One region of the Halomonas sp. AOP25-F1-15 genome, then DNA from elsewhere that is predicted to be linked to it. Evidence: predicted binding sites of a transcription regulator. Region 1 holds the regulator's gene; the other holds the start of a gene.

Region 1 (4,212 bases):
ACGATTCACGCCTCTTTCTAACCCACACAGCCACAGAATACGCGTCAAAATCCAATCACGCTGCGGGTAGGCTTCGCCTAACGCTGGCGAGAATACTTCCTCAGTCCAGCGGCGGCCACGAAATACCGCATTCTCGGGCAAGCCACTGCCAATCGCGGCGCGCACATAGTGCCAGCCATGCGGCGTCTTACCGCTGCCATTATGCTCACCAACACCGGCAACGCCAGAAGAAATAGCGCACTCATGCAGCACTTTAGGCCCCCGCCAACAGCGCAGCAGCTGCTCGGTAGTATCTATCTCAAGCCAGATGTTCTCGGTTGGGGGTAGCTCAGCTAACCTTGGCGTTCGCATGGTGTCCTTCTTCTAAAGTTGGGGGTAGTGGCGCATTCATCGCAGCCACGACTACCGGGCGCAAGCGCCGGATTAAGTCCCGCACCGATACCTGCTCGTGGTAATCCTTTTCCGCAATATCACGCAGGGCATCAAGGCCTGACAGGGTGAAGATAACAGTGCCTAGCATGAAGTGTAGCCGCCAAAAGCGCTCTGCATCGGGCAGTTCAGGGGTTGCTTGGCGCACTAGCTCAGTGAAGCGCGTAAACACATCCCCATATTCTTGCTGTATATGTCGCCTTAAATGCCCTTGAGCCTGACTGTAGGCTAAGCCTAGCAGGCGCATAAAGACCTTCAAGCTATTACGCTCAGCGGGCACCGCAAGAACCGTCGTTGCCATAGTTTCAAGCAGCGTTTCCAGCGGTATCACCTGCCCATCATGCTGAGCCTCAAGCTCATCAAGCGCAGTGTGAAAACGCAGCGTAAAAGGATCCAGATAGCGGGAAAAAACAGCCTGAATTAAGGCTTTTTTGGAGCCAAAATGATAATTCACAGCAGCAAGATTGACGCGCGCCTTGCTAGTGATGTTGCGCAGCGAGGTTTCAGCAAAACCACGCTCTGCAAACAGCACTTCAGCGGTATCAAGTATACGGGTCACCGTATCAGATTGAGCCATGATGCTCTCCAGAGAAACAGGTGTTTAAAACATCGCAAAATACTATGCCATAACCTGGGTAGTCTCAACGCTTGATTTGTCACCACAATGCCTCGGCACTTATAAGGAAAAGCTGCATAAGAAAAAGCTTAGTTTCAAATCATTGAAGCTCCCAGAGCGGTAAATATTGGTATTGACAAGGCCATATACTGGACAGAGACACATACTGTATACTTAAACACTTACTGTTTAAGTTACCTTCATTTTATGACTGTCTATTCACAATTCTGGAGCTTGGTATGTCGCGTCCACTAACCGCTCGCCAACAGCACGTATTTGATTTTATTGTTAAAACCATGGGCGAATTTGGCTACCCTCCGACGCGCGCTGAGATCGCTAAAGCACTCGGCTTTCGCTCACCTAACGCCGCTGAGGAGCATCTACGCGCACTTGAACGCAAGGGTGTGATCCGCATCATTCGCAACACGTCACGCGGTATACGCTTGCCTAACCAAGAGCCTCAAGACGTATTGGACACATCTGTCAGTACGCTGTCTGCCACGATCGAGCCTGCTCAGGCGGGCCTGCCGGTCATTGGTGAAGTTGCCGCCGGCAGTCCTATTTTGGCTGCCGAGCATATCGACCGCTACTGCCCGCTGCCTGCTGAGTACTTCACCCCCAAAGCGGATTACTTGCTGCGCGTACGTGGCTTATCCATGAAAGATATCGGTATTTTAGAGGGTGACCTGCTGGCCGTGCACCGTACTGAGCGTGTCCGCGACGGTCAGATAGTCGTTGCCCGCTTAGATGATGAAGTCACGGTTAAACGCTTTAAGCGCCAAGGCCATCAGGTCACGCTGTTCGCAGAGAACGCCGACTTTGCGCCGATTGAAATCGATCTACGTTCCCAGTCGCTCGATATAGAAGGCGTTGGCGTTGGCGTGATTCGCGGCGGCAATGGCCAGGCGTTAGGTTAAGCCAGGCATAACGTCATTTATCAATGCCTTCATCAGACCTAATAGAGGTGGTCGCAAAAGCGGCCACCTCATAGCGATAAAGTAGCCTTATTGATAAGCCGCTTAGCTAAATACCACCGTTTTATTGCCATGGATCAGCACGCGGTCTTCTAAGTGCCAGCGTAAACCGCGTGCCAGTACCGCTTTCTCAACATCACGCCCAAAGCGCACTAAATCAGTAGGCGTATGGCAGTGGCTGACACGGTGGATATCCTGCTCAATAATGGGGCCTGCATCAAGCTCCTCGGTGACATAATGGCAGGTAGCGCCAATCAGCTTAACGCCCCGCTGGTAGGCCTGGTGATAAGGTTTTGCTCCCGCAAATGAGGGCAAAAAGCTGTGGTGAATATTGATCACTTTGCCTGAATAACGCGCGCACAGTTCGGGTGGTAGGATTTGCATATAGCGTGCGAGTACGATGCAGTCCGCCTGCGCGCTATCGATTTCAGCCTGTACCTTCGCAAATGATGCCTGTTTATCGTCAGGGTCTACCGGCACGTGGTGGTAAGGAATTCCGTACCACTGCGTCAGCGAACGCAAGTCGTCATGATTGGAAATAACGCCGACAATATCGCAATCCAGCTCCCCCGACTGCCAGCGATAAAGAAGGTCTACTAAGCAGTGCGATTCTCGCGACACCATCAGCACTACGCGCCGACGCTTTTGAGTATCAACCAATGCCCATTGCATGCTGAATTCGCGGGCTACCGGTTCAAAGGCGGCACGCAGCGCTTCTACCGAGATGCCTACTGAGTCTGCCAAGATTTCATAACGCATAAAAAAGCGGCCGGTCTCTAGGTCCGAATGCTGGCTGGCTTCAGTAATCGACCCGCCTTGCTGAGCAATAAAGCTCGACACGCGTGCAACAATACCCACCCGATCAGGGCAAGAAATAACTAAACGATAATAATGCGACATGTGGGCTACTCTTGACCTATTTCAAACATCACTAATGAAAAACTAACCGGATAAACCGGCTTAACAAACCATCACCTTGGCATGTTAACGACGCTGCATAGTGTATCGGAAGGACAACGATGATTGTTAGCCGCCCCTGCCTTCCCGTATAGTTAAGTCACTACTTTTTAGGCTTTTCATAACTGATGCATTCTTCACGCGTTCAAATTCGTCCCCGTCGTCGTCCACCGCTGCGCATATTGCCGCAGGGGGGATGTGGTGAGATCGGAATGAATCTAACGCTATACGGCTATGACAATCACTGGATTGCCGTTGATTGCGGCATGATGATTCGCCAGGATCTTCCTAACTCACCGCTTCAAGTACCCAACGTAGATACGCCGAAGGCGCTGGGGATCGTACCCAAAGCACTGTTTATCACCCATGGTCATGAAGACCACATTGGCGCAGTCGCTTGGCTCTGGCCCATGTGGAACTGCCCTATTTATGCCACGCCGCTGGCAGCAGGGCTACTCAGATTAAAATTCGCCGAACATCAGCTTAGCAGTGCGGCGATACACGTCATTGAGCCTGGCGAAGCTCTAGAAAGCGGCCCATTCACTCTACGTTATTTGCTTTTAACGCATTCCATTCCCGAAAGCTGTGCCCTGATGATGCTGGCCGGTGGCTACCGCGTTTTACATACCGGCGACTGGAAACTTGATCCCGAGCCGCTGATTGGCACGCCCATCAGTGCCGCTCAATTTAAAGCACTTGCCCCCATCGATTTAGTCGTCGGCGACTCAACCAACGCCCCTATGCCCGGTCACTCAGGCAGCGAGGGGGACGTCGCTCGGGCGTTAGCAAAAACACTCAGCCGCTGCGAAGGCCGCGTCGTGGTCTCGTGCTTTGCAAGCAACTTGGCCCGCGTGCTTGCTATAGGCCGCGCCGCACACCAGTGTGGCCGGCGTATCAGCTTAATGGGCCGCTCGATGGAGCGCATGGTCAGCGTAGCGCGCGGGCTGGGATACATGGATGACTTACCGCCCCTGGTGCCCAATCACGACTTGGGCTACCTGCCGCCCGATGAAGTCGTCATTATTGCGACAGGCAGCCAAGGTGAGTCCCGGGCAGCGCTGCAGAGGCTGGCTCAGGGCCGCCACCCTTCTGTCGACTTACAGCCCGGCGATAACGTTATTTTTTCGGCCAAGGTCATACCCGGCAACGAGCGCCCTATTGATCAGCTTAAAAAGCGCTTAACCCAGCTGGGTGTACGTATTTACGACGAGGTGAATCACCCTGAGCTGCATGCGA
Region 2 (4,212 bases), on a different contig from region 1:
AAGAATAATAAAAACAAGCACGACTGTTTGTTTTTATTATTCACTATCAAAAGATGCCTAGTAAGCTTATGAATAAAAGAGAAAATAAAATAAAATTGGATATGGCGGGTACATGGCGAGGTATTCTCATGATGCTGCCTTTGGCCACTTTCACGGTGGCCTTTGGCCTAGCCTTCGGCGTAGCAGCTATCCATGCAGGCATCACTCATTGGGAAGCGATATTAATGAGCATGTTTGTATTTGCTGCTCCCTCACAGTTTGCGGCACTTGAACTATGGACAACGCCGCTGCCCCTTCTGGCCCTAGCAATGACGACCATGGCCATTCATACCCGACACCTATTAATGAGTGCATCGCTTTATCCTTGGCTCAAACCATTACCTCTACTGCAGCAATTTGGCGTCATTTTCATGTTAACGGATTCCAATTGGGCCATGGCACTGGGCGAATATCAGCGCGGAGAGCGCAATATTGGCATTCTCCTAGGAGGAGGTATCGCGTTATGGACTGCCTGGGTAATAGGTACGGGTATCGGCTTGGCATTTGGCGGTGGTATCCATCAACCTGAACGCTTTGGTCTTGACGTGATCATGCTATGTTTTCTGCTTGTGATCGTGATAGGTGGTAACCCAAAGCTAGTAATGATTCTTCCATGGTTAGCAGCAGCCCTCAGTGCGCTGCTAGCCTATTGGTGGCTACCGCCCTATCTACATGTACTGGTCGGCGCACTGACAGGAGGAATGGTCGCCATATTACTTCCCAAACGCTGGTATAAGGCGGGTATTTTGTGAGCTCATCACCATTATGGCAATCGCTATTAGCCATCATGATGATGGTAGCTATAGGCTACGGGTCTCGAATTTTGGGGCTCCTCATTATGGCCCGTATACCATTAAGCCCTAACATTCGCCTGTTTATTGATGCCATGTCTAGCTCGGTGCTTATTGCCATCATCACCCCCATCATTGTGCATGGTGACGGAGGAACCCGGTTTGCCGCTTTAATGGCAGGTGCTGTCGCTATTATCTTAAAAAGTCCTTTAGCATCAATTGCCGTTGGCATTATATGTGCGGCAAGCTGGCGCTGGTGGTTTGTAACATAATGAATTGCTAGACGGATTCAGGGCACGGCACAATGCTCGATAATGTCACCAGAAGTGCCGTCAGCCAGATGGCTGAGCAGTATACTCTCAGACCCTGAGCCAGAGCCTTTTGTCCACCACTCTAAATCGTCACTCACATAACGCGCACCGCTGCCAGAAACTGCAATTTGCATACTGTAGCTTCGGCCTTTGTACTGCACTCTCGCCGTGTCTGCTGAGGGGTAGGCGGCGGCTATCGTTTCACCGCTCTCGCACTCATAGCTATGCATAATAGATTCTGGAAGTGTCGCGGCAGATGCTTGAGCATCAACTTGATTTTGGGCTGAATTTGCACAGCCCGAAATGAACAAAATTGAAGTAATCGTTAGCGGAACGAAGATTTTCACATGAGCCTCCCGGTTGTTGAGATGCGGGCTAATCCACACTATATAATACTGTAGCCAGTGCGGGAGTGTTACCGCCCGCCCGCCACATCAATAAATGATCCCGTCACATAAGAAGCTTCCTCCGAAAGCAACCATGCGATGCTATTCGCCACCTCCTCAGCGGTACCGCCACGCTGCATAGGAATCTGCGGTGCTAAACGGTCAACACGACCTGGCTCGCCCCCATCGGCATGCATATCAGTGTAGATAGATCCAGGGCGAACGGCGTTGACACGAATACCCAAGGCGGCAACTTCTAAAGATAAGCCTTTAGTCAGCGTGTCCATGCCTCCTTTCGAGACGGCGTAGTCAACGTACTCAAAGGGCGAGCCTGTTTGTGAGGCACGCGAAGAGACATTGACGATCGCACTGCCTTGCCCAAAGCGTCGGATAGCTTCTCTGCAACACAGAAAACAGCTGTCCACGTTACTACCCATCACCTGTTTGAAGCGTTCAAAGTCAATATCAACAAACCTGGATTGCGTAAACAAAATACCCGCATTGTTAACCAAGTGGGTCACACTGCCAAAGTGAGCCTCTGCCGCATCAAACAAGCGGATGACATCGGCTTCCTTGCTGACATCGGCTTGATAAGCAAAGGCCCTGCCCCCGCCACGTATAATGGAATCAACCACTTCACGTGCTCGCTCTTGGTTAGTAAGATAGTTAACGCACACCGCATAGCCTTTAGCGCCTAGCAGTAATGAGGTCGCTGCCCCAATACCACGGCTGCCTCCTGTCACGATGACTACTTTCGACATAATGCTTCCTCAGTAACGCGTTAATGGTCAGTTCATTCAAATACCTTAACGTCGTAATAGCGACTTGGGTAGCGTCGTGTTCCCGGCATCATACGCTCAGCAACTAGCTGGCTATTGATTTCTTTTCACTCCGCAACTACTGTATATAAAATCACTAAAGGGGTGAAAGCATGGCATCTCTTGGCCAGCCTTTCCAGCCAACTACCTACAAGGGCCGCGGCGCAACGTATGATCCGCACAATCGCTTCGCGCCAACCCAAAGCATTGCAGACGACGACGGCTGGTGGCGCGAGGAAACCTCCACGACCATTGCCACGGAAGTGCGGGAAGAAGTGAGCAAGAGTGCGCTGTCGTGGAATAAATCGCCGGACTTACCCTTTGATCGCTCGTTAAACCCTTATCGTGGCTGCGAGCATGGCTGTGTTTACTGCTATGCACGACCTTCCCATGCCTACTGGGACCTATCGCCTGGGTTAGATTTTGAAACCAAGCTGATTGCCCGCAGCGGTTTGGTTGAGCAATTATCGGAGGAGCTTTGCCACCCCAACTATGTGTGCAGGCCAATTAATCTTTCTGGCAATACAGACTGTTATCAACCCTTAGAAGCTACCCAACAAACCACCCGCCGGTTGTTGGAACTACTATTAGCATGCCGCCACCCCGTCACAATTGTGACTAAAAGCACCTTAGTGCTGCGTGATTTAGAGCTATTGGCCGAGATGGCCGAGCACCGTTTAGTACGTGTTTTTGTCAGTTTAACTAGCCTAGATGCCAACTTAAAACGCACCTTAGAGCCACGTGCGGCGTCGCCCCAGGCACGTTTGAGAGCGATACGTGAACTGAATACGGCGGGCATTCCAGTGGGAACGTTGATTTCGCCGGTGATACCAGGGCTTACTGATCACGAAATCGAAAAACTATTGGAAGCGGCCAGCCGCGCCGGTGCACGCACCGCGGCCTGGATGTTGCTGCGCCTGCCCTATGAAGTCGCACCGCTGTTTGAAGCATGGTTGGAAACACACTACCCAGAGCGGGCCGCTAAAGTCATGAGCCTAATGCGCCAATGCCGGGGCGGGAAGATATACGACGCTCAGTTCGGTAAACGCTTTCGCGGTGAAGGCGTCTTTGCAGATTTGATCGCGCAACGCTTCGCTCGCGCCAGCCGCCAATGGAAGCTGCAGGATCGCACGGAGCAGGGCTTAAACACGCGCGATTTTCGTCCACCACGGGCGCAAGGGGATTTATTCATTTAAGCTAGCTAGCAACGCCAATACGTTTGCTACCAAGGAAGCCCCATGCCCGACCTTAGTAAAACTAAATCAAGCTTTTATAGACGTTTATACGTGGCCCATTTGATCAAACAGGGCATTGCCAGTGTACCTGCCATAATAGAGGCCACCGGCATGCCGCGACGCACTGCTCAGGACACGATAGCATCGCTTGCCGAACTGGATATTGAGTGTGTCTTTACTAAAGATGAGGGCCAACGCCATAACATTGGCCGCTACCAGATTCGAGATTGGGGCGCGATTGACCCCTGCTGGGTAGCCACGCATGCTGAGCGGCTAAAACAAGTGCTTGGCTATACAGGTTAGCGTAGCGACCTAACTCACTTGAACCTCATAACCCGTGAATTTACGCAGGTTAATCACGCCGCTATCGAGTATCAAATACTGTCCTTTAACCCCCTGTAGCACGCCTTCCACCAGCGGCTGCTTATCAAAGTTATGCGACGCAACTTTTTGTGGGAAAACACTAACCGGGTAGTGAAAATGATGCGCTGGCTGGTCTAACGTGCGAATAGCGTCCACGCCATGAGTATCACGTAGCTGGCTCAAGCCATCAGACAACAGGCTAAGCAAACGGTCACGCTCGGCGCTTAAATCCATTACGTCGATATCACCTTTAAGCATAGCGCGCCAGT

What was found. The regulator LexA, encoded in region 1, represses DNA repair genes until DNA is damaged. The targets are predictions, from matches to a motif close to TACTGTNTANNTANACAGTA.
Region 2: a site for LexA is predicted at 2,426-2,445, ahead of ACT3TF_RS15825 (PA0069 family radical SAM protein). Genes of this name have one in related genera too.

Annotation. Positions count from the first base shown of each region.
Region 1 is NZ_JBQSXV010000008.1:154,670-158,881, reverse strand. Features, by position in the region: gene ACT3TF_RS15330 (L,D-transpeptidase) at 1-351, opposite strand, end outside; gene ACT3TF_RS15325 (TetR/AcrR family transcriptional regulator) at 329-1,006, opposite strand; gene lexA (transcriptional repressor LexA) at 1,285-1,962, shown strand; gene purU (formyltetrahydrofolate deformylase) at 2,065-2,919, opposite strand; gene ACT3TF_RS15310 (ribonuclease J) at 3,189-4,212, shown strand, end outside.
Region 2 is NZ_JBQSXV010000009.1:71,543-75,754, reverse strand. Features, by position in the region: gene ACT3TF_RS15845 (AzlC family ABC transporter permease) at 129-791, shown strand; gene ACT3TF_RS15840 (AzlD domain-containing protein) at 827-1,102, shown strand; gene ACT3TF_RS15835 (MliC family protein) at 1,120-1,488, opposite strand; gene ACT3TF_RS15830 (SDR family oxidoreductase) at 1,557-2,288, opposite strand; gene ACT3TF_RS15825 (PA0069 family radical SAM protein) at 2,459-3,541, shown strand; gene ACT3TF_RS15820 (winged helix-turn-helix domain-containing protein) at 3,584-3,883, shown strand; gene ACT3TF_RS15815 (DUF2797 domain-containing protein) at 3,893-4,212, opposite strand, start outside.